Regions from separate parts of the Paenibacillus sp. FSL F4-0125 genome, predicted to be linked through region 2. Evidence: predicted binding sites of a transcription regulator. Region 2 holds the regulator's gene; the other holds the start of a gene.

Region 1 (15,357 bases), 1.4 Mb from region 2:
TCGGCCGTCAGATTCTCGGCATAAGGCGCCGGACCACCCGGCTGTAGCGCAATCTCCCGGCCTTGGATAAGCTGACTGGCTGCACCCGCAAGGGTCAGCTTCGCTTCTTCAAGAATACTTAGCACCCAAGGAGTTCGGCCTAAGCTATCTGTGTCTGGTAATGAGAAATCAGCTGCGGTATCACGAAGCCACTGCTCTGGCCAAGGATGGCTGCGGGCATAATCATGCAGTCGCTGTATGAGCGCATGTACCGCATCATCACTGCGTTCACCACTGAACCAGTCAGCAAGCTGTACAAATACACTATCCGCGCCATCTTCACCCACTTCACCATATTTTTCCTCCAGTAGCTCTTGAAGCAGCTCCTGCCGCATCATCTCTGCTTCATGTTCGTTCAGGATACGGAAACCGGGATCTATAGGAATAATCTGATAGTAACGCCGGATCACTTCCAGACAGAAGGAGTGTAGTGTTGTAATCGAGGCTTTCCCAAGCAACGACAGCTGACGGCGTAAATGGTCATTTTCTCCATTCTCCTCAAGCTCCCGATCGAGTGCTTCCCTAATCCGCTGGCGCATCTCGGCAGCAGCAGCTTTGGTAAACGTAGCTACTAGCAATCTATCTACGCTAAAGCCATTCTCTTCCTTGCTGATTTTGCGAATAATCCGTTCTACAAGTACCGCTGTCTTACCGGAACCTGCCGCCGCGGCAACGAGGATATCATCACCGCTCTCAGCAATGGCGCGCCACTGGTCATCACTCCATATGCTTCCTTCCGGTTTCGATTCTATTTCAGACTTCATACTCACGGTGTAGTTCCTCCTTTGCGGGACAGCAGATCCCAAATAACGTCCTTCCCTGGCTTACCCAGATTGTTGTAGCCATTGCCTTCCACGGCTTCATCGAACTGGCAGACGGGTCTAAAGGAACAGAATGTGCAGGCTGTCTCCTGCCCAATCCGGTATGGCTCAATCGCCACATCACCTTCCGTAATGCGTGTCCCGATATCCGAGATCGTTCCCCGAACGGATGATAATAAGTGCCCCCATTGCTCTGGTGTAGCTACAGAAGCACTACTATAAAAACTGCCATCAGCTTTTACTGCTACAGGCACGATAGAAGAATACCCTTTGTCTAAAGTCGTATCCATCAAGGATACTACCTCGCGGTCTGCTGTAAGCAGTCCTTTCATCTTGAAGCGTTTCAGCAATTCTTGTTCTGCCTGTTCCTTGTTCATCCCGTTAGATGAGGTTAACAGTGGGTCATGTACGTGGAAATACAGTGTCCCTGCTGGAAGCGCCGGTTGCCCGAGCCATTGCTCCGAGTACGTAAGCAGCACATCCAGATAGGTCAGCATCTGTAGCGATAATCCATAGTACACTTCATGCAGTTTGAGATCTTTTTGAGACGATTTATAATCAATTACTCGCAGAAGAATTCCATTCTCTCCACGGGCCATGTCTACACGGTCAATCCGTCCAACAACCTCCATCACACAGCCATTCGGCAGCGTAATTCTTAAAGGAGGCAACTCCTTATCCGGTCCAAAATCCAGCTCCAGCCCTACCGGCTCAAAGCTACCTCGGCGGGCATGCTCGCCCAGAATCACAGAAGCACGTCCAACAATGTTCTTTAGCTTGCGGGAAATGTATCCGTAACGTTTAGAGCTCATCAGAATTTCACCCTGTAGCATCGGCGATAAACGTTCTACCGTTTCACTTGCCTCACGCCGGCATTCCTCTGGAGACAAGCTTCCCCAGCCGCGGCCCTCTTCTTTCAGTCTTACCGCCATGTCACTTAACGCAGCATGGAACAGTTGTCCAATATCAGGTGCTTGCAGCTTATATAGCTGGCGTTCCTTCAATCTAAGTCCGTAGGATGCAAAATGGGAGAAGGAGCAAGCAACAAACTTCTCCATCCGGGACACACTGCCGCGCAGTGTCGATCCCCCATACAATCGCAGGCTAGTACCACGCTTTAGCTTCGTTCCCTCATTACGATAAAACAATGAACTGAGCAGACGTTTCAGTTCGAGGCTTCGTTTCTCATCAGACGCAAACCAATTATAAACATCCCACCACAATACAGGGATCTCGGTCCCTTGACGCCACTGGCGTAGCTGCATAATCAATGCACGAAGACTCTGTTCTGGATGACCAATGTAACCCAGGTGAATGGAATCTCTGACTTCATCTGGTAGTCCCGCAGAGGGAAGTGTGGATAGGATGTGCTCATGAACCCTTGGGAACATTCTATGCAAATGACGGATTACCTCAGAGGGAAGAAGCGCCTTGCCCTCATCATCAGCAGTGGCGTAGCTAATCCAGAGCTTTCGACTTCCTGTCGTTAGCGCATTATAGATCAAAAACCGCTCGTCCAGCAGCTTACGAGAAGCACCAGGAGCAAGCTCCATACCGGCGTTCTCAAGCACAGAGCGTTCGCCTTCCGAGAGAATTCCATCTTCCTTAAACTGCGCAGGCACAACACCTTCATTAAATCCAAGCAAAAAAGCGTATTTAACTCCCGTTGGTCGAGTCCGATCCATGTTACCAACCAGTACTTGATCGAGCGCGGGAGGAACAAGTCCCATCTTAAGCTCAGCAAGTCCTGTCTCTAGGACTCCGGTGAACACATCAAATTCAAGTCTTTCGTTGCCCATCATTTCAACGATCTGATCAAGCAGATCAAGCACTGCACCCCACAGCTGACTATGTTCTCTAGCCTTCTCGGGTTGCCCCTTCTCCATAGAATCAACACTAAGTTTCTCCAGCTTTCGAGCAACATCCGTCTCATCCAGCAGCTTGTACACGGCGGTACAAAGTTCAAGACCGCTTCTACTCTTCTGTATCCGTTTCTCAAAAGCAAATAGAGGACCCGTTATACTGGCACGGCATCGTTCCATCGTAGCAAGCAGTTCTTCATCCATCTGTCTGCCGCCTTCCAGCGACAAGCTAGGAATTCCTTTCCAAGAACGGCCATCCGTCCAGCGATACCCTTGAATCCCACAAGCCAGCACATAATTCTCTAAATCATCCATATCCTCACGCGTAATACTCCCGTCCAGCGGCAGCAAAAGCTCTGTCTTTACGCAGCGGAAAACATCCTCGAAGCGCCAGCGTCGACGCACTACATCCAATGCGGAACGTACAAACTCTACCAATGGATGATGCAGCTCATTTACCTTCTGGTCCAGAAAAAATGGCACTCCATAATCTTGGAACAACGGTTTAATCAGCTGTTCGTAATCTCCAATATTACGCATTAATACGGCCATTTCACCATATTTTGCACCTTCATCTCGTGCCAGCCTGATCATTTCACGCAGCGCTCCCTCAACCTCTGCTCTGTGAGAAACTGCTGCACCTATAGATATTGCTTCATTTGCCAGTTCATCTGCACCAAACCAGACCTTTCGACGGTCATATCCCCTTTCGAGATGAGCAAGAGCAGGACTTTCTTCAAAACGCGGAAGAACCGCTGGCTCCAAAAGCTCGTCCCACACATCCATGCCCAGCTCTTCAGCTATTCCACGCAGTTTAATGTAAGTAACCGCAGTTGGGTGAAATAATTCAAGCTCATTCAACTGATCTCCATAGGGATAGGAGCGATCAAGTGTAAGTGAGACGGTCAACTTCGATGCTTGCTGCATTAATTCTCTAAGCACTACGAATTCCTGTGGGGTAAAGCCATGGAACCCATCTACCCAAATCTCCGCTCCACGAATGTAGGAGGAATCAGGAATATGCTCAGCTAGTTCCGCTAAACGATCCTCTTCATCGATGTAGAGACGCGACATCTCCTTCTCTAAATCGCTGAATACCACCTGTAAATCATCCAGCTTTCCTTCAAGAATAGGGCTCCTTGCAATAGCGCCTCGCATTGCAGACAACTGATCCTCTAAATCAGTGGAAGCCAAGCAACAACGCTTCATCTCCGTATGCAGTTGATTCAGCCGTTCCACAAAACCCGGTCTGTCTGCTGAGGCACCGAACAATTTTAGTTCCTCTTTACGACGGCGGATAATTTTATAAATTAACATCTTTTTGCCTTCTTCACTGATAGGCAGGCTAGCGCTACCCCCAGTTTCCTGTTTCACCCGATAAGCAAGCCGAGAAAAACTTAGTGTCTGCGCCCGAATGCTCCCCTTCACATTCCCTACGGTGAGAAGCCCCCGTTCTGCTCCAAAAGAACCTTGCTCCGGTACTAGAATAATGATCGGTGCGCCAAGAGGCTCCTTCTCTAATGAAGATGAGATAGACTCCCATATTTTTGTTGTCTTGCCACTGCCTGAGCGGCCTAGTAAAAAGGTTACCGACATAAATGATAGACTCCTTCCGTAGCGGAGAAAATGTATATGACATAAGGTGAAATATCCACCGTGTGATGATGTTCAAATGAAAAAGTTCAGTCGTTCCTCGTCCCCTCAGTATAGCATAACCGCACAAATCAGAACATGCGTTTGCTAGTATTTTCTAATGATTTACAATAAAAAAGCTTCGAAGTAAACAGCAACTAACATATTTTGGTGACTTGCTGTTTAGTATTTCTAGTATTTCTAGTTTGTTAATACCCGGTGCGCAACGTTCTGCGTTCAACACTCAACATTTTTGCTTCTGCTAGCTACATTAATTACTTGCGGACTCAGGAGTCGTTATTCATGAATTTCGTGCTGTTTTGGCAACTTTTCGGACTCCAGTGAAGCTATTCGTCGCGAAAGTCCCCCATCTCGGCTAGTTTGAGGTCAATAGCGCCTGTGGAGTCCGTAACGGTCAAAATCTAGGCTTTTTTCGCTGTTTAGTTTCGTTTGAGTCCTATAGCAACTTCTTCCCTATGAACACCCTAAAGACTAGAGTCATTGATTTAACGCGGCTTATGAATTGAAAAATCGTCAGCTTTTGAAAAATAAGTTTTAGACTGCCGCTGTTGTCGTTCAACTAACGCATACTAATCCTAAGAGACTTATAGCGTTAATCTGCCAGTTAGGTTAATAGATAACATTGAACTATAGTTAAATATTTATCTAATCGGCGAAGTATAACGTTCTTGTCCTCAGTCAGGGGCAAAAAACATGATTCCTTAATCAAAAAAAGCCGCTAAATTAGCGACTTTCAATCTAACATGTGCGTTTCTTAATGAACAGTTGTATCTGATAATCCCACTGCAATATTCCAGTCACAATAATGTTATGAAGAACAAAATCTGGACACACATCGTATTCCGTCTTTGCCCTTTCAAGTAACTTTTGTAATACAGCATTCTTATTCTCTTCGGTACAAATTGCACACAGATAGTCCCCTTCTGGTAGTACAGTCAGCCCCTCTAAAGACGGATATTTCAAGCAAACAGCAAATAATCGTGTTATTCCTTCAGTCGTGAACATTCCTGCCATATCTTCAAACAGAAATTCTGAATGCAGAGACGTTTCAATTTGTTGATAGAAATGTCTGTGATAGTCCCATAAATTCTTAAGTGTGGGGCTTTCCATTTTATTCGAAAGCATAATTACCCTTTCCTCTATGTGTCTGACAAAGTAATTTTCACTTTGACTATAACCGTCGTGGAACTTATTTTCATAATGTAGATAGGCACGTTTAATTTTCGATTTTGCATACTGCAGACGAGCAATTTTATCGTCTGCTCTTTTTTCTGCTTGTTTTAGAAATGCAATTACTTTAGAGAGATCATTCTGCTGCAAAATATCTTTAATATCCATTAAAGTAAGATCCATTGCTTTGAGCAGTTCAATGGTTTGCAGCTTTACGAGCTCCTGCTCGGAATAGTACCGATATCCCGATAATTCATCTTTATGGCATGGCTTGACTAATCCAATACGATCATAGTGCCGCAAGGTCTCAGTGGTCATCTCTACGATCTCTGCTGCTTGCTTAATTGTAAAATAGTTCTTCATATCTACCCTCTTGACCTTTTTGTAACACAAAAGTTTATGATGATTAAAACATACACGACTGATAAACGCAACGAAAAACAAAATGAATTTATTAGGGTAGACTTTTTTAAGATCATTTGTTCAACTCTAATGCTTTGTTGCATATTGGAACTTGTCTGCATAGCAGCTTAAGATTGGCATTCGTAGGACTGGCTATATTTAAAAGAAAAATGATTTAACGAAGGAGCGTTTTATAATGAAAAGTACTGCAAAAAAATCACTAACTACTATAGGCATTTTGGTGACACTATTGATATCATTAGCAGGATGTTCCTCCGACGCCACTTCCATGGAGGAAAGAAATCACACCATACCTGCCCAAAAGATTGATACCTTAACAATTGATGTAAAGGACAAAAAAATAAATATCCTCCAATCTAAAGATGAACAAATTCATATTGTTTACTATGAAAGTGAGAAAGATTTTTACAAGATTAATCTATCTGACGATAAAGAACTGTCAATGGTAAGTGACAGTAATAAGGAATGGAACGACTATATCGGAGGAAAAGGCTCGCAAGTAACCAGAACTATTCAGGTATGGATACCTGATGCAACTTTAAAAAATTTGACTTTAAAAACATCAAATGAAAGTATTGTATTACCAACAATCGTGTTTTTAGGGACAGTGGAAGTAAACATAAATAACGGAAATATCCAACTGGACAAATTGAATGTAGGGACGGCTATAACCCTTGAAACAAAAAACGGAAATATTAGCGGTTCAATTTCAGGGTCATATGATGATTTCGCGATCTTAAGCAAGGTAAAGAAAGGTGATAGCAATTTGCCTGCCAATAAAGAGAATGGTTCGAAAAAACTATCTGCTTATACAAATAACGGCGATATTACCTTACGATTTTCTGAGTAGTGATGTACCCGAGGGCCAAAATTAAGCTTGATCGTGACTTCCTTCAAAATAAAGTATAAGCCGCATTTCTGGATTAGATTCGGACTCAGGAGTCGCTATTCATGAATTTCGTGCTGTTTTGGCAACTTTTCGGACTACGCAGACATACCTTGTTAATCCCGAATTCAACTTTTTTCAGAACATAACAAAAAATCCGCAAAAGGAGACCTCAAATGAGGACTCCTTTTACGGATCAAAATCCATTACCTATACGAAACAGCCAGTTTATTTCTTACTCCGCACTTCAAAAATCGCAAACTTCAGATAATGTCCTTCGTTAACGCCTAGAATCTGCGGATGGTCTTTCCCTGCGGCACGCCATTCCACAAGCCTCAATACTTTACCAGCATCTTTTGCTGCGTCTGCAATCGTTTCGAGGAATAGATCCGGCTGCATGTGGTAAGAACAACTTGCGGTAACCAAATACCCACCTTCATTCACCAGCTTCATGCCATGCAGATTAATGTCCTTATAACCGCGGCATGCACCTGCTACTGCACTTTTAGTTTTGGCAAACGCTGGAGGGTCTAGGATAACTACATCCCAAGTTCTGCCTCCACCTGCTGTCATCGGTTTGGAGGTATCGGTTTTGGTTGCTTTGCCCCCAGATTTAGCATTTGTAGTCGCTGCTGTTGATTCCGTTCCGCTTGCAACCGTCGCCCGCTCTGAACGTTCCTCCAGCCCCTTGACCTGATTGCGCAGATAGGCAAAAGCATCATCCACTACAAATTCCACTCGGTCACTAAAGCCATTCAGCTCCACATTGACCTTCGCACTCTCTATAGCATGAGCGGAAACATCTAGGCAGGTTACTTTTTTCGCGCCATATTTGCATGCATGCAGAGTGAAGCTGCCTGTGTGCGAGAAGCATTCCAGCACTGTAGCACCATCCCAATAAGGGAAGGTTACGTGTTTACCACTCTTATTTACCGGCAAAGTCTGTAGCGAGCCGTCTTCTGTTTCGATTTCTTGCAGTGTTATGCCGCTTCGTCCACCCCAGCCCTTCATGAGTGGCGCAATGGATGCTCTATTCTCACGCTGATCAAAGAAATAACCTGTCTTCTGGCCTTCTTCGATATCTACTACCAGCTTCAAGCCATTCTCACTTACAGTAACATGCCGTGGACATTCCCCGTATAGCACACCTGTAGTCTGCTCCAGCCCTTCCAGCTCGCGCACGCTAACATCACTGCGTTCATAAATACCACGCGGTGCCATAACCTGTACAAGTGCTTCAACAATCTCTGTACGGCGCTTGTCCATTCCGAGTGTAAGCAGCTGCACAACTAGAATATCTCCGAACCGATCCACAATAAGCCCTGGTAAAAAGTCCGCTTCACCATATACCAAACGGTAAGCATCTGCTCCCGGCAGGAACCGTTTTCTGTGCTGCAGACAATTCTCGAACCGCTCAGCGAAAAAAGCGGTGTCCATGATAGCCAAAGGTCCCTGTGATACAATTCTCACCCGAATTTGTGATGCTGGATTGTAATATCCTACAGCCAGAAACCGACCTTGATGATTAAGGACATCAACCAATCCTCCTGCTTCCGGGTTTCCTTCTACTGATGCCACTTCACCTGCGTAGACCCATGGATGGCCCTGTTCTAGTCTCTTTTTGCGATTACGTTCTAAAATAACCGATGCCAATGACTTCAACTCCCTGTTTTTCTAAAAATGATTTTATACATGTCCTACACGTTACTTTCATATATTGGTGTACAACCCTCGTCCAAAGGAGTATGCCCTATGTTCCGTGATCTGCTTTTCCCTATCATATATGGTCTTGTCATTTTTCTGGCTGGCATGAAGCTAATGGAAACCGCGTTGTCCAAGCTTGCAGGCCCTCTGTTAACTACAAGCCTGAATAAGGCTACTTCTACACCTATTAAAGGCTTGATTGCAAGCAGCGTACTGTCAGCCCTGCTCCAGAGCAGCACCGCAGTAACTGTACTCACCATCGGCATGGTAAATGCCGGCCTGCTCACCTATGCCCGTACACTCGGCATTATCTTAGGCAGCAACATCGGCACCACTTTGACTACAGAATTGATCGGACTTCACATCAATTCCATGGCCTCCCCACTGCTGGCTGCCTCGCTGAGTCTGTGGGCAGCAGCCGTTATAGCCGGGGAATTACCGCATATGTCACGAGCGGCAATACTGTGCCGGAAAATATCAGAGCCGCTGCAATTCATCAGCCTGGCTGTATCAGGATTCGCTCTAGTCCTATGGGGAATCGCAGTTATGCAGTCCATCGGCGGGACACTTCAGGAGAGTGGCCTATTCCTCTGGTTCCTGGATCACGCTGCCACAAGTGTCCTGTGGGGACTAGCCGCTGGCGCCTGTCTAACAGCCCTGCTACATAGCAGTGCAGCGGTTATTGCCATGGCAATGAGCATTGCTGCCTCGGGTGCCATGCCCCCAGAGCTCGGCATAGCCATCGTGCTCGGTGCTAACGTCGGCACCTGCGTCACAGCTGTCATTGCTTCCATCGGCGGCTCATCATCTGGTGTCTTCGTCGCTTGGTCGCATGTAGCCCTTAACATTGGCGGAGCGTTGTTATTCCTGCCACTTATCGGGCCCCTACAAGCAACTGCTGCATGGATTGGCGGAGGGGTCGCCTCACAAATCGCCCATGCACAGACTATTTTTAATGTAGTATGCTCGCTAATCGCACTCCCATTATGTTACCTGCCTGTATGGTCAAGACTGGAGAAACGTCTTCAATCGTAACGATATACTGTAACGCCTAAAACCCAAACTTTCCACAACTGTACTATTATACTTCAATCGAAAATATTATAAAACCGCGAACCATCGTAAAAAGTAATTACCGTCGAAGATATTGCGATAAGAGCGAATAAGCTCAAGGCAATATAATCGTTTTTGGAGAACGGACGACTGCTGTACCAAGTCCGTTTGCTCTTAGTTCCAAAGCCACGTAACTCCATAGCCGTACTAATATTCTCAATTCGCTCAATGCTAGTCAGAATCAAGGGCATAAGAATTGAAATGATATTTTTAAGCCGCTTAGGCAGCTTTTCTTTTCGAGAGATGTCTATTCCTCGTGCCTGAGCAGAGAACGATATATTCTCATAATCTCTTTGGATATCCGGAATGTACCGCAGCGCAAGCGATACAGAATATGCGATTTTATAGTTCACACCAATCCGGTTTAACGATGCTGCGAATTCACTGGGATTTGTGGTTAAAAGAAACAATAACGCCATAGGAATTACTACTGCATATTTAAGTGCAATATTTAATTGATAGAATAGTTGCTCCCATGTAACGGTATACCGACCTACAAGATGAACAATATCATGACGTGAACCGTAAACCTTTACACCTTCCAAAGGAGAGAAAATAAAGATAGCTATATGATTAAGAACAAAGAAAATCAAGATAAAATATAGGACAAAGGCGTACTCCTGAAATTGAACTTTAGAAATTCTAAAGGCAATTAAACTAAATAGCAGCATCACTATCAGACATCTTGTATCATATGTAATCATCCCTGTCACAGACCATACTATAAATAAAATCAGCTTAGTGGCGCCTGTAAGACGGTGAATAGGTGAATCCTGCTTCGTAAAAGTTAACATTGTGGCCTTCATCCGCCCCGGCTCCTCCTATCATATGCAATAAATCTTCTTACAAACTCTTCTGGCTGATCCAATTGGGCCTTCATAGCCAATGTAAATAGTGAGGTTTCCTTTAAGTTAGCATTCCTTACTACTTCTATATTGGTTAATACTCGCTCTGGTCTGTCATCCGCAAGCTTCACTCCATCAGATAACACTACAGCTCTATCAGCATACTCCAGCATAAGATGCATATCATGCGTAATCATAATGACCGTCATTCCCTGCGCCCGCAGCGTGAGAAGGAATTCCATCATTTCGTTATAGTGCCTATAATCCTGAGCTGCAGTCGGCTCATCCAAAATGATGAGTTCCGGCTCTAGAATCATAATAGACGCAATAGTTACACGTTTTTTCTGACCATAGCTGAGCGCCGAGATCGGCCAGCTACGAAAAGCATATAGACCGCATATTTTCAAAACATGATGCACTCGCTCACGAATAAGCTCCTCTGACACGCCTCGTAACTTAAGGCCTAGCGCAACCTCATCATATAAGAGCGTCTTAGAAATCATATGATTTGGATTCTGCATCACGAAACCGATCCGCTCTGCCCGCTCCTTAATCGTGTCCTTGGCAATGTCTCTTCCGTTCATCAGTATCGATCCGGAGGTGGGCTTATAAAATCCACAGATTAGCTTAGATACCGTGGATTTTCCTGCCCCATTTCGACCAGCAATACAAAGCATTTCTCCTTTATTGATGAAAAGGTTAAGCTTATGCAGCACAGGCTGATTTCTCACGTATCCAAAAGAAATATCTCGCAGCTCAAGTATAGGTGGACTATCCACCTTATCCTGTCGCGCATTATTGTTGTCATACCAGGTTTTAAGTTTACTTGAACAAGCCTCCAACTGAATTTCGTTTATATGCTGTGGATTCATATCTGATGTAATCGTACATCCTGCATACTTTAAAGCCGCCAAATAAAGAGGTTCCCGAATACCTACCTCTGAAAGTAGCTCAGTGCTTAACAGCTCAGCGGAAGGCATATCCGCCGCTACGCGTCCGTCATGGATCACAATAATGCGGTCCACCACACGGTGCAGTACTTCCTCTAGTCGGTGCTCGATAATAATAACTGTCTTGCCGGTCTCTTTTTGCACTCGGTCAATGAGTTCTATCGCTTTTGTGCCGGTATATGGATCTAAGTTTGCCAAAGGCTCATCAAATAGCAGGATGTCCACATCACCAACCAGAACACCGGCTAAGGTTGTTTTCTGCTTCTGTCCGCCGGACAGTTCCTGAGGTGAAGATCCCAAATAATCTTGGATATCCACCGCTGTTGCCGCAACTACTACTCTTTCTTTCATCTCAGCCTGCTGAACCGCTTGATTCTCCAGACTGAAGGCGATGTCCTCTCCAACCGTTAATCCCACAAACTGTCCGTCCGGGTCTTGCAATACTGTCCCTATCTGATCCGACAATGCTGCGATACTTAGTTCTTTCTGCTCCTGACCCATAATTTGCAATGATCCAGACATTTCACCTTTATAGGCAAAAGGGATGAGTCCGTTTATACAATGAGCCAGCGTACTTTTTCCAGAGCCTGAGGGTCCTACGATAAGCACCTTTTCCCCTTCGGCAATCGTTAAGTTGATACCTGTGAGTGTAGGTTCTTGCTGTGCTCGATATTGAAAACTGAAATCCTTAAATTCAATCACTGCTTTTCTCATCCTTGACCTTCCTCTTAGCTTCGTTTGAAGATATTCACAACCATTAGATGTTCAATAGCCATAAAAAAGCCGGTGATCTCCACCGGCTTTTGGTTTGGATTATATGCTACTCAGGCTTCTCTGGTCAAGCTGCCTTGCTTCGTTCTTGTCTTAGCATATGCAATTGCAAGTAGTGAGCCAATCACTGCCACAGTGACTATATTGGATGCTCCGGCGATAAGTCCTTGTGTGAATACTTTATTAGCTGGTTCCGCATAGATTAGAATATCTAGTACAGGTGCTACTAAGAACCAGGCGATTGCATTCGCTACAATCTGAGCCAGATTAAAACGAATCAGTTCCTTTCGTCCGAACTCCCCATCATGAATCCCAATTCTAGCCACCAGCAGACCAATGACGAGACCAACAATTCCAGAAGCGATCACCCAACTGAACCAAGGGGAACCGTAAAAAATTGCATCCTTCAATGTATGGCCGATCAGGCCAATAAGTAATCCGGCAAACGGACCGTACAACAGTGCGAACAATGCTAGTAAAGCGTATGTAGTTTCAATGTTAGTGTTTGGAATTCCGGATGGAATCGAGCCGAACCTGCCCAATATAACGAATAAAGCAGAACCGATACCAATCGCTACAATGGTCTTAATCGATAACATCTTTTGTTTTGCCATGTTTTTCATCTCCCCCAACGCGTCTTCTTTATTTTATGTGATTATACATCGGAATAGTCGGAATTACTATAGACTAAAATAAAAAAATCTGCAAAGCAACATGATGTTGGCTTTGCAGACCCCAAGATCTTTTATACAAATAGCTTGCTCTATCTATTTCACCGTAACGGTTACCGTCACTGTCTTGGTGCCAATCTTACCTTTAATAGATGCCGTCCCTTTGCTCACAGCTACAATTTGCCCACTAGCAGATACTCTAGCTACAGAAGGCTTAGAGCTGGTCCACGCTGCACTTCCAGTAACAATGGCCGTCTTTCCCGTATCATACTGCGCAGTCACAACTGCATTCTGCACAGCTCCCGGAGCCATCTTCAGTCTATTTTCGTTAACAGTCAACTTCATTAGTTTAGGAACTACATTAATTTTGACACTAGTAGCAATCCCTTGATAAGAACCTGATAACGTTGCTGTTCCTTCAGCTATAGCTTTAACGGATGTACTTTTAACCGTTGCAACTGCCTCATTCGAGGACTCCCAGTTCATGCTACTAGAAATATTCCCCGTCTTGCCGTTTGAGTAGTAAGCCGTTACCTTTATAGATTTAGAGCCTTTAATGTTCAGTTCGATCGCATTTGGTTCTACAACAAGCTTAGTAACCTTTTGTTCAATGGTCACCGGGATGCTGATCGTCTTATTAGCGTAGGTTCCCTTTAAAGTTGCAGAGCCCTTTACCAATCCTTTGATTACCTTGCCGGAAGATGTTGTCTTAATAATTGCATTCGTACCAGTAATTTCCCATTCCATAGTGGCAGTAGCATCAAGTTCATTTCCATTTTCCATTACAGCTTTTACTTCAGGAACGGCCTTCTCTTCGCCAGTAACAACCACAAAGTTCTCCTCTGGTCCTAGCAAGATATGTACCTTATCCTTAACTGTAACACTCACTACAACACTTTTATCCCGAATTGCCGCCTTGGAGGAGGTAGGGTTCTCGGATTTTATTTTGCCGACAATATTAACAGTACCAGCTGCTTCAGCAACAAGCTTGCCATCCTTGATGGTGGCGATCTCATCGTTGGCAGAAGTCCATTCGATTTCTTGACTAAGATCTAGCTTCGTTTCGTCCAGCTTAGTTCCGTTTACCTTTGGCAAACTTACGGAATCCTCTGTGAATATATCCAGCTCCGTCTTATCAGCTTCCAGGTTTGTAATCGTTGGATATACAGTTACTTTAAAGCTCTTACTAACGCCCATATGTTCTGCTTTAACATTCGAAGTTCCCACTGCTTTAGCAGTGACTGCCGCAGTATCACTTCCCGCAGTAACCGTTACCGCGAGCTGATTGTCTGAAGTCCATACTGCACTACCCGATACATTTGGAGTGGAATTCGCAGCATCCCGAACCTCTGCTTTAACGTTCAAACTCTCACCCATAAACAAGAATTGATCGCCTGATGGGGTTAACATTAATGCCTCAAAAGGAGCACGTACATATACATCCACAGTTTGTGTAATTCCCAGATAAGCTACTGTAATTACAGCTTTTCCTGCAGATAGGACTTTAATTTCTCCCTTATCTACCGTAGCAACACTTGTATTAGAAGAAGACCATTCCGCTTTCGCGGTAATATCATTTGCGGTCGATTTTGTAGTCTCTTTGGTAAACGCAGCTACTTTCACCGGATTATCGCCAACGAGCATTTCAATTTCCTTAACAAGGATATCATCATCATTCTTAATCTCAATCCCGGAATAAGGCAATTTAACTACTGCTTTGAAGGTTGCTGTTAAGTCCTTGTATTTAGCAGTAATGGTTGAAGTACCTTCACCTGCCAGGGTAATCTTACCTTCTGCAATCGTTAATACGCTTGTATTGGAGCTGCTCCAAGTGGTATCAGCCGTTACATCCTTTGCAGAAGTCGCTGTATCGCCACCAATTGCATTGGCTTTAACCAGCAATTTATCCTCTTCATCACCCAACTTATAGTTCCCCTCGGAGCTATATTCGAGCTTCAATTCTTTGATCGGATGTGAAACCTCTACTTCAATAGTAGCTAACGCATGATTATAAGTAGCTGTAATAATAGCTTTCCCGCTATCTATTGGAGTCAATAGACCATTTACTACTTTTACAGCGTTAGTGTTAGAAGAATTCCATACCACTGCGCCAGTCACATCTCTTTTGGAGGAGGATCCTTCCACATTCGCATATACCTTCAGTTGCTTTGGCGTTTGTCCAACCGTAAGCTGCACTTTGGCTGAGCTTTCGAATTCGATCGAGTTGATGTCGCCGGTAGCTGCAAAGACACTTACCGGAAAAACCGCAGTAGCTAACAATATCATGATGAGGAGCATTTTCGTCATTTTCCTGTACACAGTCATTTGTTCTCTCCCTTAGGCTATAATGTCGTTTGGTGGTTTAAACCCACACTCTTTTACTTATATCGACAATTGTACACCAAGTGTTTACCCTATAACTCCATAAAGCCAAATTCAGGACTTTCAG
Region 2 (15,357 bases):
TGGGAAAGTAAAAGTATGCAGAATCTCGGCCGTGTTCTGTGGATTATACACGATGATATTGTTACCACTTGATTGTGCCGGGAAGAATTGATACATCGCATGTGGAGTAATCGTACCTTCCAGTATCGCTTGATGTAGAATATCATCTACAGTACCTTTCAACTCAACAGTACGCTCGTCACCAGCAGCTAACTGCGCCTCTACAGAACCACGTAGACCCAAATGATGACCGAGCAACATTTGCATATTCACATAAGGGATAATATGCCCCAATGGATAATTACGAATTACATGGCGCTCTAAGTCTGGCGGAACAAATACAGGTGCATCTGGTGAAATTTTGGAGCGAACTGCTCTAGTTAACTTAGGAAGCTCTTGTTTAGGAGCAACTGCTACTGCAGATTCTGCCTCTACTCGAATTTCCTCGGCAATTTTCTCCCGTTCAACAGGATTCATAAGCCGATTAGCAATATCTAGTCCATCCATAGCATCCTTAGCATACAGTACTAAACCATCATACTCCGGACGTATACGTGTTTTGGTGAACTTTCGTGTCAGGGCAGCACCGCCTACCATAATGGGTACATCAATCCCAGCCGTACGTAAGTCTTGTGCCGTTAGCACCATCTGCTGTGCCGATTTTACAAGTAACCCAGACAATCCAATCGCGTCAGCTTTTTCACGACGAAACGCTTCGATAATGGACTCAGGTGGTACTTTTATACCCAAATTAATGATCTGATAACCATTATTCGATAAGATGATCTCCACTAAGTTCTTGCCTATATCATGTACGTCGCCCTTTACAGTAGCAAGCATGATCTTACCTTTTACCGATGTCTCATCCTTCTTCATAAACTGTTCCAAATGACCAACGGAAGCCTTCATCACTTCAGCACTTTGCAGCACCTCAGCAACAATCAGTTCATTGTTATTAAACAACCGTCCAACCTCTGACATCCCAGCCATTAGCGGTCCATTGATGATTTCCAAAGGTCCTGATTTAGTAAGCGCCTCATTAAGGTCTGGAATGAGACCTTCTTTAGTACCCTCAACCACATAAGAAGCCAGACGCTCTTCTAGCGAAAGATTAGAAATTTTCTCTTTTTTCTCAACCTTCTTTCCTCGGAAGGCGGCTACAAAAGCAGCAAGTGTGTCGTCATTCGTATTATAAATCAATTCTTCAGCAAGACGACGGTCTTCAGCAGGGATAGAAGCATAACGCTCAACCTTCTCGGTGTTTACGATCGCATAATCCAAACCGGCCTTAGTGCACTCATAAAGGAATACTGAGTTCAACACTTCACGTCCTGCTTCCGGTAATCCAAAAGAAACATTGCTGATCCCCAAGATCGTGTGAACACCTGGAAGAGCTTCTTTGATCAACCGAATTCCATCAATGGTTTCTTTGGCAGAGCCAATATATTGCTCGTCTCCAGTTCCTACAGGGAATACCAACGTGTCGAAAATAAGATCTTCTCCAGCTAATCCGTATTTATTCACAAGTAAGTCGTAGGAGCGTTTAGCCACTTCCAGTTTGTCTGTAGCCTTGATTGCTTGTCCTGTCTCATCAATCGTTCCTACAACGATAGCTGCACCATACTTATGAATCAAAGGAGTAACCAGCTCGAATTTTTCTTCACCATCTTCAAGGTTAATGGAGTTAATTATAGCCTTACCTTGACAGTACTGTAGTGCCAGATCAATAACCTTAGGATCGGTAGTATCGATCATTAGAGGAACTTTAACCTTCTTTACAACTAATTCTAAAAAAAGTTTAATATCTTCAATCTCATCACGGTCCGGATCTTGCACGCAGACGTCAATGACTTGTGCACCGCTCTTCACCTGTGCACGGGCAATTTCTGAAGCTTCCTCATATTTACCTTCGACGATTAGACGTTTAAATTTACGCGAACCTAATACATTCGTACGTTCACCCACCATGTATGGTCGGTTGTCGTTCTCGATATAGATAGGCTCAATACCTGAAAGTGCCGGTGGATGATTCCCTGTAAGCGGTCGTGGAGGAAATTGTGAGAGTGCCTCCGACATAGCACGGATATGTTCCGGTGTCGTTCCGCAGCAACCCCCTGCAATGTTAAGCCATCCTTTTTCTGCAAACGCAGCAATTTTACGCGCAAGAGAATCAGGAGATTCATGATAATGTCCATTCTCGTCTGGTAACCCAGCGTTCGGATAACAACTCACAGCCGCTGAAGAGATTGCAGAAAGCGAACGAATATGATCCCGCATGAACTCAGGGCCCGTCGCACAGTTCAGACCAATAGAGATAGGCTTGAGATGTTCTAAAGAAATATAGAAGGCTTCGATGTTCTGACCGGCAAGCGTGGTACCCATCGGCTCTATTGTCCCCGAAATCATTACTGGCAATTTGATACCTGTCTTCTCAAAGGCATTACGAATGCCTATACTTCCAGCCTTCACGTTCAAAGTATCCTGAGAGGTCTCTAGCAGTAACGCATCCACTTGACCATCAATCAATGCCACTGCCTGTTCCTCGTAGCTATCAACGAGCTCTTGGAAAGTGACGCCGCCTGTAACAGAGAGCGTCTTTGTTGTAGGACCCATTGCGCCTACGACATATCGAGGACGATCAGGTGTATCATATTTATCAACGGCATTGCGAGCTAGCTTCGCTGCAACCAGATTAATTTCGCGTGCCCGTTGCGGAATATCATATTCGGCAAGTACAACAGACGTTGCACCAAAGGTATTCGTTTCTATGAGGTCAGCACCTGCTTCGAGATACTGCTCATGAATCGTCTGAATTACTTCTGGACGGGTTAATACTAGCATTTCATTACAACCGTCCAATTCTTCCCCACCAAAATCCTCACCAGTCAAAGGCACCTGTTGGATCATTGTGCCCATTGCACCGTCTAGAATTAATATTCTTTGTTGTAAGCTTTCCTCAAGTGTATATTTAGCCAACGTATAGTCCCCCCAGTAAAACATTAGAGTAAGTTTAGCAGAATAAAGGAATTTCGGAAAGCCTTCCTTTCCACTCTGCATTATCTGTGATTATAGGATATCATTACTATTCTTTTAATTATGGTTTCACAGAGAGTTCCTTATTAGGCATAGAATGCTGAGTTCTAGCAGTTACGTGTGATGTAACAATATATTGTCCTTCTTTCTCAAGTGTTCCTTCTGCTTGATAGACTCCATCACCAACTAGCTTCCCTTTAAGTTCAATTTTCTGTTCATCATCATTTTTACTCACAATTTCGAATAGAACCTCTTTCGCATCATCCACCGCCAAGTTGTCTTGCGTCACCACAGCCTCAAAGGTCACCTTCTGATTTACAGCAACCTCTTCAGGACTCCAATGTAACTCAACTTTGATAGGCTCCATAGACATGTCCATGTCCATGTTCATGTTCATATTATGTATTCCAGAATGTTTGGTTTGGTCTGATGAACAACCTCCCAGAACTAAAAGTGTTGCACCTAATAATAAAGGAACGATTGTTCTTGAAATCTTCATATAGAGTCCTCCCAGCCGATTTGAGTACTAAGAATCTACCAATTCATGTTATACATTCTCCATCTATTATACACATTATTATTGGTTTTTCAGTATTTCATATCAATTCAGCCTAACTCTTGTGACTAAAATCATATACTAGATAATTCCATTAATTTTAAAAGCAATATGTAGATATAAAGAAAGACAGTAAGCCTCCTAGTAACCCAGGAACTTACTGCCTTCTTAAGGCTCAATGATTCAAAGCCTCTTACTCTACTTTATAAAGATTGGACTAATGAAAGAAGCTCTCCAAGATGTTTGATTTCATAATCCGGCTGAATTTCCGGATCCGGCTGTTTGCCTTTTCTATTAATCCAAACCGTAGTCAAACCTGTTGCCAACCCACCACGAATATCCGTTGTAAGCTTATCACCGACCATAACCCCTTGCTCAGGTGCAATATCTAGAAGCTCTAGAGCATGCAGAAAAATATCCTTATCCGGCTTTCCTTTGCCGAAGCTTCCGGAAATTACGATATGATCAAAGAAAGGAACGATTTCAGGTACACCATCTAGTTTCTCTTGTTGCAATGCAGGGCATCCGTTAGTCAAAAGCAATAACTTCACTTTTCCCTTCAGTTCTTCGAGCACCTGAATTGTTTCTTCATAGATGTAAGGCCGATTTCTACGCTCTGCTGCAAATTTGGCTGCTAATGTCTCAGCAAGAACTTCGTCCTCTACACCAAGTGCTGCAAGACCACGACGCCACGCCTCTTTACGGTATCCCGGTGCAAGCTGCTCCAATTGACGGAATTCCGGTTGTTCACCTGCAGTAAAGTTCCCCCAAAGTGCTTCAAACGGATTAATCCCAATCATTTTTGTAAATGGGTTCGTTTCGTATGATTCATATAGTGCTATGGCTTCTTTACGCACCGCAAGTTCCAGTTCTTGTGGATCAATCGTATCCCCAGCGGCTTCACATGCAGAACGAAATGCTTCATTGACGCTCCGATCATCCCAGAGCAGTGTATCATCAAGGTCAAATAGTACGGCAGAAATTGGCATTACAGGTCTCCCTCTCCCATGGCTGGTTAATTTCTATTCGTGAACTACTTCAATTTGGTGAGCTTTTGCGAATGCTTCCAGTCTAGTCCCCATCGCAGTTGTATCATAACGATTCATAAGTCTGGTAAAAATCCATTTCGTGCGTTTGCCTTTATGCTTAATAACAACAGCTCCACGCGAAAGGATAATTTTTTCAATATCAGTAGCTGGTAAATAGCGTTCGCGATTGAATTTTATAGTGGATAGTCTGGCATTCTCCACCTTCAAATACGGACGTCGGAAAAACAGAAGTGCCGCTAGTAAGTAGTACAAAACGACTCCTAGCCAATTCATCAGCATACCATTGCCTTTGGCCTGATCCACCGAACCAATCATCCAAAACATAGTACCAAGCACTAATAACACTACTGGAAATGCAATGTTACGGCCTTTAAAGGTTTCACTGTTCTTGCCAGGAGATTTGGATTTTGATGCGTAAATCGTTTCCTTCCCCTGTTTCTTTCTTTGCTTGTTAATTTGCTGTGTGTTACGTTGAACCATTCTTTCCCAAGAACGGGCCATATGCGTTCCCCCTAGTCATCCAGTAGTATCTATGAAAAGGAACAGGGTGTTAATGCTTAAGCCCCTTGTTACCTTGTTCATGCTCATCATTATCGACCAATTCAATCGTATTCAATTGTGCTCGGAAGTTATTGCGAATATTCCCCAAATAGATTTCACGAAGCTTGGCGCGTTCCGCCGTTTCCTCTTGATTAAGGCCTACGCTCTTCTGTTTGCGTGCCAATTCGTTAATACGCGCGACCAACTCATCAATGTTCAAAACTTTCCCTCCCCATATAAATTAATTCTAACTCTGCCATGAGAAAAAGAGCTTGTCAAGGTTTACTCCCTGCAAGCTCTATATGTCCTTCTATTATGTTCTTAGAATATTAATAAATAGGTAAACTGAGGATATCTCCAGCATTAATCTGACTGCCTTTAATGCCATTGGATTTTTTAATTCCTTCTATATATACAGCCGTCTTCATATCCGATGGTTTATTCTCAAGAGCAATACTCCAAAGTGTATCTCCGCGTTCAACCACTACGCGCTTCTCATCCTTCATTAAAGTAGTAGATCCTGCAAATACATTACCTACTACTGTGAGTCCTGATAGTACGAGCACAATGATCAATGTAAGTTTAATAACAAAATCTCTCCGGAACAAACGCATCAATCCTTCAAGCAAAAGGTCTGTAATCTCTTTAATCTGAGCTGAATAACGGGTAACAGGATTATGTCCTAAAGATTCAACCACTGGGGCTTTATCGTAGATGCTACGGTATGTACTGTATTTTAACATGAATATCATCCTCCAAACACTTGTTCTTACTTTCGAAATTATAATAACACGAACATGTGTTTTGTTCAATACTATTTTAGAACAATTGTTCTCTTTTTTTTCGAAAAGAGCAAATCACCCTATCATCTATAAAAAGAATCCAGCTGATCATTGTTTTAAAGTTCGCTTTATCAATACGAGACTACCATTTATTAACTCTTTCGAATTAATATTTATAATAGTTAGAACTTATGTTTGTGCGAACGGTAGTTCTATGTTATAATTTTCCCAAACATTACTATATGGGGTTGATTCCAATGTCAAAGATTTCAAGTCGCCAGCTGGCGATCCTGGAATTTATACGTAGCGAAGTCCGCAGCAAGGGTTATCCTCCTTCCGTTCGGGAGATTGGAGAAGCTGTTGGTCTTGCTTCCAGCTCCACAGTTCACGGTCATTTGGATCGGCTAGAGAAGAAGGGACTTATCCGTCGAGATCCAACGAAGCCACGTGCAATAGAATTGCTTGGCCAAGAGGATTCCGAGAATGTCCATCATTTCGCACAAACCGTCGCACGCATTCCTGTCGTAGGTAAGGTTACCGCCGGGGTTCCTATCACTGCTACTGAGAATATTGAAGACTACTTCCCGCTTCCAACTCACTATGTTGGAGATAACAAAGTATTTATGTTATCGGTTCAAGGTGACAGTATGGTCGAAGCTGGGATAATGAATGGTGACTATGTTATTGTCCGTCAACAACAGACAGCTGATAACGGAGATATCGTTGTAGCTATGACCGAAGAAGATGAAGCTACCGTTAAGACCTTTTATAAAGAACGTGATCATATACGTCTTCAGCCGGAGAATCCGGCGTACGAGCCTCTTCGCCTTAATCGCGTGACCATTCTCGGCAGAGTTATCGGATTATTTCGAGATATCCACTAAGTATGCACTCCTACCAAGCCAAAACGGATACCGTCCATTAAAGGATGGTATCCGTTTCTACGAGAAGCATAATGATACTGTTTACTGTAATATCAAAAGCTGTTCCACAAATGTGGAACAGTTTTTTTGTTTTCTAACTCAAATTATCCACACTAGAACACGCGTTCGCATACGCTATAATGGCCATTTTCTATTAATAACCGTTTAGGCTTTCTGCTCATATCCTATTAGAAAGGAGTGTTGCGCAATGCCAAATTACCGAATTATTGTAGATCTGACCCAGCGTATGCTGTATCTTCTTGATAACAACATTGTGATCAGAGGTTTCCCCGTCGGAATCGGTAAAATGTTAACCCAATCACCCTTGGGTGACTTCACTATTATTAACAAAGAACCCGATCCAGGTGGTCCATTTGGGGTCTTTTGGATGGGTCTATCTAAGCCTCACTATGGAATACATGGAAATAATGATCCCTCCTCGATAGGTCACGAAGTTTCCCACGGTTGTATTCGGATGTACAATGAGGATGTGCTAGCACTAGCTGCGATTGTTCCGATTGGAACTCAAGTAACGATCAGGAATTAATATATCCATAAATAAATACACCTCACTCATGGTTCAATGAATGGGGTGTGTTTGTATTTAAGTATTTTTGATGGCGTAATAGGAATTATGTGGTTATATGTCGAATAATGTTAACAGGATTTCAAATAGAAAGGAAGTGTCTGGTTTTGAACAACTCCAAAATTAGAACCCTCGTCGATTTTAAAGTCGATGCACTTGTTAAACTCTCAGGATTATTGTTAAATAACGATCAAGCTAGTGGAAAAAAAGTAAATCTACTCACCTCATTTGGCAGTATTCAAGGGACGATCTCCCCTTCCGTCTCCAATAAAGAGGATGTTTTTGACTTAAAATCTCTAATGGATGATGTCATTGTAGATGAATACATATCTTATTTAGGTGCGGAACATCCCGATAAAAATTTCAGCTATAACTTTGTAGTCCTCAATGATGTTTCTGTAAGACCCTATGCTAACTATGAATCATCGATCGAATACAAGCAGCTAATTGTGTATACCGATCAAATTACGGCTTTCAATTTCTTATAATTTTGACATATTCACATTAATAACTCTCATCTAAGCACTCAGTAACTGCCCTAGCATGCATTAAAGGCGGATCTCAGGGTGCTTTTTTTTGCTAATGCTGTAATTGTTCCTATATTTCAACGAATTTCACTTTTAGCAGATACTAGTCGAGAAGATTTAGGCATATCTTTCATTAAGTAATAAATCTTGCTCTGCTGAGATAACTCGGAGGTGTGATTCCATGCTGATTTTCTTGATGTACATATTTGGTATTATAGGAGTTGTCTTAATTCTTAGTGCCGGTTTTCTAGAATTGAAAAAGCTATCTACTTCTTCAGACCTTTCAAAGCTGTTAAACGCAATCTCATCCTTTAACATCATATTCACCAAAACGTTCATTCCACCCAATCAATCTCACTTGATCGCCCTTAACGAATCCTATAAGAAAATAGCCATAGGCAGTAGCGATCCGAAAACACGTAAAAAAGCTATAGCAAAACTGTATTCCTTCGATAATGTAATGGGATCAGAGATTGTTGTTAACGCGCTAACCCATTCAAAAGTATCCAAAAGACAACAAAGCAGCAAAGCAACCGCTTCAAGTGCGAATATTAATGTGCTTAATAGCGCTGACGAAGAGGTTAGTGTTATTGAGGAACTTACGCTTAAAATATATATGAACAGCAGTGAAATGCCTGTGTATAGTATCTCCTTCTTGCCAGGCTTATTGCCCATTAAACAATCCGACAATCAGTATAAAGAAGCTTACTCCCAAGTACAGCAGTTGCATGCATTTTTCAGGACGATCGTATCCGAATAATTATCTGATTTTTTCCGCAATAAGATGTATGAAAATCGCTATGTCTTTAAATGGTGATTCACTGCCTAATTTAAGCTCCAGCTCCACCATGTGTTTATTCCAATCTTCATTCATTTTCACTTCATTGTCTGCTATGTAACCATAGATATTATGTATTCCGTAAGTCCATCTAACCTCGTATCCGCAATTCTCAAGCCATTCCGCCAATTGATCATTTGTATAGATCGTAATTTCTGTTTGAATAATGCCACTATATTCTCGCATATTTTCAATGCTATCCAGAGCTCCCTGAGGATCTTTATTCATGATGGCTTTCTTCATCACCTTGGCCACAGGATTATGAGCGATCAGAGAGAGCATTCCATTTGCAGATTGTTTTTTACTAATGTCCATTAACATTTCTTTGGGATGTTCAAGATATTCAAGCACGTTGTGGCAAAATATCCAGTCATAACGCTCCCCCAACACGTCTGAATCCTGTAACGTAGTTACGTTATAAGAAATACTGAGACCTTCTTTCATCGCAGACTCTTGAGCCTTCGCTATCATCTCCGTCGTCGGATCTATTCCGGTTACTGTGTACCCCTTTCTGGCAAATTCATGACTAGTTATCCCAAACCCACAGCCGATATCTAAAATCGATGGCTTCTTTTCTAAAAGGATGTGATTTTCAATTTGATGCCAGGCGGTCAGGTAGAACAATCTCCCCCAAGGCATTTGGATATAATTCGAATAGGAACGCATCGATTTTGCAAAAGCTTCAGTTGTTGGTAACATTACTCCACTACCTCTTTCCTCTCAATTAATAACTTTATTTCCAACAGATGAAATCTACAAGCTCACAAGCTACAAAAAAACGGTCCTCTTTGAGGCCGTTTTACTGTTTTTAAAAACCATCAACGTATTTCTATTTCTACATCAACAGAGCTTCTATCTTTTTATTAGAATTGCAAGCTAAACCCATTAAACCGATGAATACCCGTACCATGTGCGACAAGTCCCTGTTCACGCAAAGCACGAACCGCCTGCTTTACTTCATGCAAAATAGATGGATCTAGACCTAACGTATTATGAGAGCCGAATACTTGGGTCACCTTTGGAATGTGCGCAATCTTTTCTAAAGAAGCCACTAAATCTTCCGGACTAGTCGAAGGATAAAATGCATAAACAGGTGTAACATCATACAATAAATCCCCTGTAAACAGATACCCTTTGGCATGATCAAAGACGCTTATATGGCCTGGTGAATGACCCGGTGTGTGGTAAATTTCTAATTTACGCCCTCCTATGTCAAGCACATCTCCTTCATGCAATAGAGCTGTCGGTTTACCTTGAAATGGCGTGTATGTACTAGGATCAAAGGATTCAGGTGGAGTTAGTGTAAGGTCTCTGCTCATATCTTTTCTGATCTGGGCAAGGGACAAGCCTTGTATTCCATTCGTAAGCCAATCCTCATCCTCTTTATGAACATAGATCGTATCGAATTGTCCATGACTGCCGATATGATCTGCATGCACATGTGTGGTGATAACAGCAATAGGTAAATCCGTTAACTGATCTGTGATTCTTTTTATATTATCGATGCCTAATCCTGTATCAATCAATACAGCTTGTTCTTTTCCTATCAGCAAAAATGAATGCACTTTTTCCCATTGACCATATTCACTTATCGCATACGTTGTCGGGTCAATTTCCGTAACTGTGAACCATCGATCTTCCATCAAGTGCGATCCTCCAACCCGTTCCATTTCTCCCGGACCTGTTCTTCACCTTTATAATAGTCCGCCTGCTCATCCGCTTGATAGATCTCTTGATATGGGAGAATGTTGATTTTACCTGAGTCAGGATATTCGCAAACATCTATGCCCTGATTTGTTCGAAGATCAAGATACCTGCAGGGTGCTTCCGTATGATTATAAAGTTGATGCGCACCTTCCGGTCCCATTTCAAAAAAAATCACATCGCCTTCACTAACCTCAGTAAAACCCTCAGGAGTTCTTAACATTGCTTTTCCTGCTAAGATCACAAATATCTCTTCAGCATTTCTATGAAAATGATAAGGAAAGGAATATTTATCTGGATCTAGCGATCTAATGTCGAAAACAAGATGTTTAGAATTAGCAACCTCAGCTAGCCTCTCACTTGTATGCCAAGCAAACTCAGGGATCTGAGATAACTTTTGTTTATAAGAAACTGTATTTTCATTAAAAATCTTCACCATTATTAAGCCCCCTTATCCTCAAAAACTGTGCATACCATATCATTTGATTAGAAATTTAAGCAACAATGATTAATCAGGATTCTAAGAAGTCAGGATTGTCATGTCTTTTACAACCAAATAAATAACATTTTGATTCAACATATGCCGTAAAATTCATACTAGGACGATAATTTAAATGTAGGATATCATCATAGCCTCTAAGATAATCCCGTTTATCAGCCTCCAGTTCCAACTTATATCTTTCGCGATCTTCTGGAGTAAAATCTTCATCTTCATCCGTTATGCAACTAATTAATTCTTCATTAATCTTAACCAAGGCATTGTTCAGAATGTCCTTAGCCTTATCCAAAAATCCACATTGAACGTTGGCATACAAATAGCGAAGCACCCAGTCCGGACTGACCCATAATTTAGTTCCCTCATAAGCATTGACCACGTTAGTATACTGATCCAGTTCATAATAAATGTCTGCTAACCCTTCCTTATCTATCTCTGAATTCTTATCATCCATAGACCTCACAAGCTCTTCAATGGCCTCTTTTGGGTAAGAACCTGTCTTAATTTTACATATAGCATAATAATACAATGCCCAGTAGCTGTAGCATTCATTTTTAACCTGATGAGCCTTCCAATAGTACTCTGAAGCTTCTTCCAGTTGTCCCAATTGAAATAAAGATGCTGCGAGATTATATTGATTTAGAAAGGTTGGTTTAACACTAAAAGATCGTTCTAGCGCTGACTTCGCTTCATTCCATCTCTCTTTTGCAAAATAAAATTGACCAAGCATTGCACTGGGAACTTCTGACTTTGGATTCAGCAGCATTACTCTTTCTAATAATAGAATCGCATCTTCTTCACGATTGATCCATCCGCCACTCTCGATCTCCGGCTCTCCTTCATGAAAATAAAAGTAAGCCAAATTAGATAATGACTGTTCAGAAGGGTTTATTTCAGCATTCCTCTTGAAGAGTTTAAAAGCTTCTAAATAATCATTAACTTCCATACTAGCTATCGCCAGTTGATTGGCTATTAATGGATTCGTTGAATCTTGTTTATACGCAAATTTTAAATCATTATGTTCATTTGTATAATCAGTCATTCTTATTCCTTTCTAAAGTTCCAACATAAATTCCATAAATCAAAATAATGCAGAGTTCTATTTAAATGAAAATTAGTTCCGTATCAACCCTACCTATGAGAATGTCGTATTTACTACTTAGTCTATCATTATTATATGTAATTTTGGGAGAATAATCAGTTTTTTGGAAATTATCCAGTAGTTAACCTACCGAAACAGGTTTACCAAACATAAAAAACCTCAACACCAAAGGTGTCAAGGGTTTGACGGATATAGTAAAGAGTTATGTATTGCCTTGGAATGTTCCAGAGAATAATTCCAACACCTACAATTATGTTAGTCTTTGAGAGTAACTGTAGATAAGCTATTTATTTACGAACGACGGTAAAGCCCTTATCCTCAAGCAGTTCAATGATTCCATACTCACCCAGATAATGGAGAGCACCAACGACAATGAAATACTCTTCTTCCTTATTGCTATTTAGGTAACCTTCAATCTTTTCAGCCATACCTATATTACGATCAGTCAGCATCACTTTTCCGTATTCCGGATCGCTATATAGGCTGTTAGTTATTTTGAGCAGCGTTTGTTCATCGCCTTTCTTCCACACCTCTATCAATTCGTCTGTTGGATCATTGATGACGCCAGAATTATAATCGTCTAGCGTAGTATTGAGCCTCTTCTCCTGCCGCTCCTTAGAGAAGCCAGCTAAGGCCCCCATCTGGGATTCCTGAGTTTCTAGCCCTATTACCGGGATCTTGCGTTCAAGGGCTTTCTGAAGAAAATACAGATCAATTCCTTCTTCTAGGTTGTAGTCAACCTTCAACGCCATAACTGAAATATTTCCTTCCACCTGCCAAGGCTTAAACGCATCATACGCGTTGGCCTTCAAACCGTTCTTCATCAAAAACTCTTTTACTTTCGCATACGTTTCTTTGGATACATGATCTTTTAGTGTAGTGCCATCCTTATACATCATCATATCCACAATCCTCTTCTGCTGCTCTTCATCAGGGGCTTTGGTAAAATCAATTTCAAGACCCAAATAATCCGCTTCTGCAAAAACTTTCTCATATTTCGAATGCAGAGGGTAGAAGTTATCATCCGTAAGATGTATTGATCCTACGAGGTAAACCGTCGTTCCGTTATTCTTCACTTCCCACATAAAACCACGAGCGCCATCAATTGTTACGTCTTTCATAGTAGGCGAATTTGATGCATTCTCGATCTCTTGATTATTTGCCTTCGAGACCGCTTGCTGTGGAGACTTCATAGAGCAGGCCCCTGACACGAGGAAACATACGGAAAGAATAAGCCATAAGACCGATCTTCTCCATTTTTTCATATCGAATATCTCCTTCCAATGATACACATCAAATCGATCAGATGTGATAACCGCAAATCTCCAAAATGCCGCCTTACTCTGGTGAAGATCTAAGCTCCATTCCGTTGTGAGTATATTTCTACTTACTTCGGACAGCCCATCGGTACTAACCCCGTTGCGAGAACATTGTGCAATCCGCTGTCGTTTATCTTTTTTGTTCTTTATCTGCTCTATATTTTTGATACTCTTCTATGTATGTTCTTTATGATGATTCTTTAAAAATTAATTCATCGCACTCACTTAACACAGCTATTTCCTAACTTTACTTTTATAGCCATCCCCTTACTATTACTGGATACGATTAATTATACATTATGGTTCCATTATTTTTATTCTTAACACTTTTTCAAATTGATGATGGTAGAATCGTCCAATATCCTTGCCTTGGGCTATGCAGCAAAAGTGAGAATGAGAATCCGGGTTAATTCAGGTATGCTGCGGAGTCCGGTGTATTCTGTTATTGTATAAGAAAAACAGACCCGTCAAGCAATAGCTTGGCGGGTCATTTTATGTATGCTCTAATTCAAAGTATTTCCTGACAAGTTAGAGTATGGTCACTTTATGGACGCACATAATCCTCCACAAAACCTCCTAACCTTGCCACATAAAAAAACCCTCAACGCCACATTAGCGTCAAGGGTTTAACAGTCCTAGTAAAGAGTCATGTATTGCGCTCTTTCCCACTCGTGCACTTGCGTACGGTAGATATCCCATTCGATTTCTTTCAGCTCGTAGAAGTGAGCCAGAGCATGTTCACCGAGAGCTTCGGTAATAACATGACTGCGGATCATTTCGCTAAGTGCTTCTTTCAAATCGGATGGCAAGCTTGGAATACCTTCTTCAATACGCTCTTCTTCAGACATCACATAGATGTTACGGTCAATTGGAGCTGGAAGATCAAGCTTACGTTTAATTCCGTCAAGACCTGCTTTCAACATAACAGCAAGTGCGAGGTATGGGTTAGCTGCTGGGTCCGGGTTACGAACTTCAACACGTGTGCTAAGCCCTCTAGAAGCCGGGATACGAATCATCGGGCTACGGTTACTTGCAGACCAAGCTACGTAGCAAGGAGCTTCATAACCAGGAACAAGACGTTTGTATGAGTTCACTGTTGGGTTAGTAATCGCTGCAAAAGCACGAGCGTGCTTTAAAATACCTGCCATGTAGTAACGAGCAGTTTTGCTCAGACCCAGCTTGTCGCTTTCATCGTAGAACATGTTTTCTTTGCCTTTGAACAAGGATTGGTGAGCGTGCATACCAGATCCGTTGATACCGAACAATGGTTTAGGCATAAAGGTTGCATGCAAGCCGTGTTGACGGGCTACCGTCTTCACAACCAGCTTGAAGGTTTGAATTTGGTCAGCAGCAGTAATCGCATCAGCATATTTAAAGTCAATCTCATGCTGACCGGATGCTACTTCATGGTGAGAAGCTTCGATTTCAAAACCCATTTCTTCAAGGGTCAATACGATTTCACGACGACAGTTTTCTCCTAAATCTGTTGGCGCTAAGTCGAAATAACCACCTTGGTCATTCAATTCCGTAGTTGGATTGCCTCTTTCGTCAGTCTTGAACAGGAAAAATTCAGGTTCAGGTCCAACATTCATAGCTGTGAAACCCATTTCTTCTGCTTCCTTCAGACAACGCTTGAGGATACCACGTGGGTCTCCAGCAAAAGGTGTTCCATCCGGCATGTAAACATCACAAATCAGACGTGCTACACGACTATCTGTCACCCAAGGGAAGATAACCCATGTATCAAGGTCAGGGAAGAGATACATATCGGATTCTTCAATCCGTACGTAACCTTCGATGGATGAACCATCAAACATCATTTTGTTATCAAGTGCTTTTTCCAATTGGCTAACTGGAATTTCAACATTCTTGATAGTACCTAATAGATCTGTAAATTGCAGACGAATAAAACGAACATTCTCT

Evidence for each region. Region 2 encodes LexA, which represses DNA repair genes until DNA is damaged. Its sites were predicted from a motif close to CGAACATATGTTCG; they were not measured.
Region 1: a site for LexA is predicted at 4,449-4,462, ahead of addB (helicase-exonuclease AddAB subunit AddB). Genes of this name have one in related genera too.

The regions. Positions count from the first base shown of each region.
Region 1 is NZ_JBBOZJ010000001.1:5,063,002-5,078,358, forward strand. Features, by position in the region: gene addA (helicase-exonuclease AddAB subunit AddA) at 1-803, opposite strand, end outside; gene addB (helicase-exonuclease AddAB subunit AddB) at 806-4,318, opposite strand; gene NST74_RS22575 (MerR family transcriptional regulator) at 5,114-5,908, opposite strand; gene NST74_RS22580 (DUF4097 family beta strand repeat-containing protein) at 6,144-6,818, shown strand; gene NST74_RS22585 (class I SAM-dependent rRNA methyltransferase) at 7,083-8,507, opposite strand; gene NST74_RS22590 (Na/Pi cotransporter family protein) at 8,607-9,593, shown strand; gene NST74_RS22595 (energy-coupling factor transporter transmembrane component T family protein) at 9,647-10,477, opposite strand; gene NST74_RS22600 (ABC transporter ATP-binding protein) at 10,474-12,180, opposite strand; gene NST74_RS22605 (ECF-type riboflavin transporter substrate-binding protein) at 12,291-12,860, opposite strand; gene NST74_RS22610 (hypothetical protein) at 13,005-15,215, opposite strand.
Region 2 is NZ_JBBOZJ010000001.1:3,711,299-3,726,655, forward strand. Features, by position in the region: gene metH (methionine synthase) at 1-2,895, opposite strand, end outside; gene NST74_RS16405 (FixH family protein) at 3,074-3,511, opposite strand; gene NST74_RS16410 (HAD family hydrolase) at 3,772-4,557, opposite strand; gene NST74_RS16415 (hypothetical protein) at 4,591-5,118, opposite strand; gene NST74_RS16420 (DUF896 domain-containing protein) at 5,168-5,377, opposite strand; gene NST74_RS16425 (LysM peptidoglycan-binding domain-containing protein) at 5,487-5,900, opposite strand; gene lexA (transcriptional repressor LexA) at 6,197-6,823, shown strand; gene NST74_RS16435 (L,D-transpeptidase) at 7,071-7,409, shown strand; gene NST74_RS16440 (hypothetical protein) at 7,556-7,936, shown strand; gene NST74_RS16445 (hypothetical protein) at 8,157-8,735, shown strand; gene NST74_RS16450 (methyltransferase domain-containing protein) at 8,736-9,512, opposite strand; gene NST74_RS16455 (MBL fold metallo-hydrolase) at 9,677-10,456, opposite strand; gene NST74_RS16460 (cupin domain-containing protein) at 10,456-10,953, opposite strand; gene NST74_RS16465 (CDC27 family protein) at 11,030-12,055, opposite strand; gene NST74_RS16470 (TraB/GumN family protein) at 12,403-13,380, opposite strand; gene glnA (type I glutamate--ammonia ligase) at 14,070-15,357, opposite strand, start outside.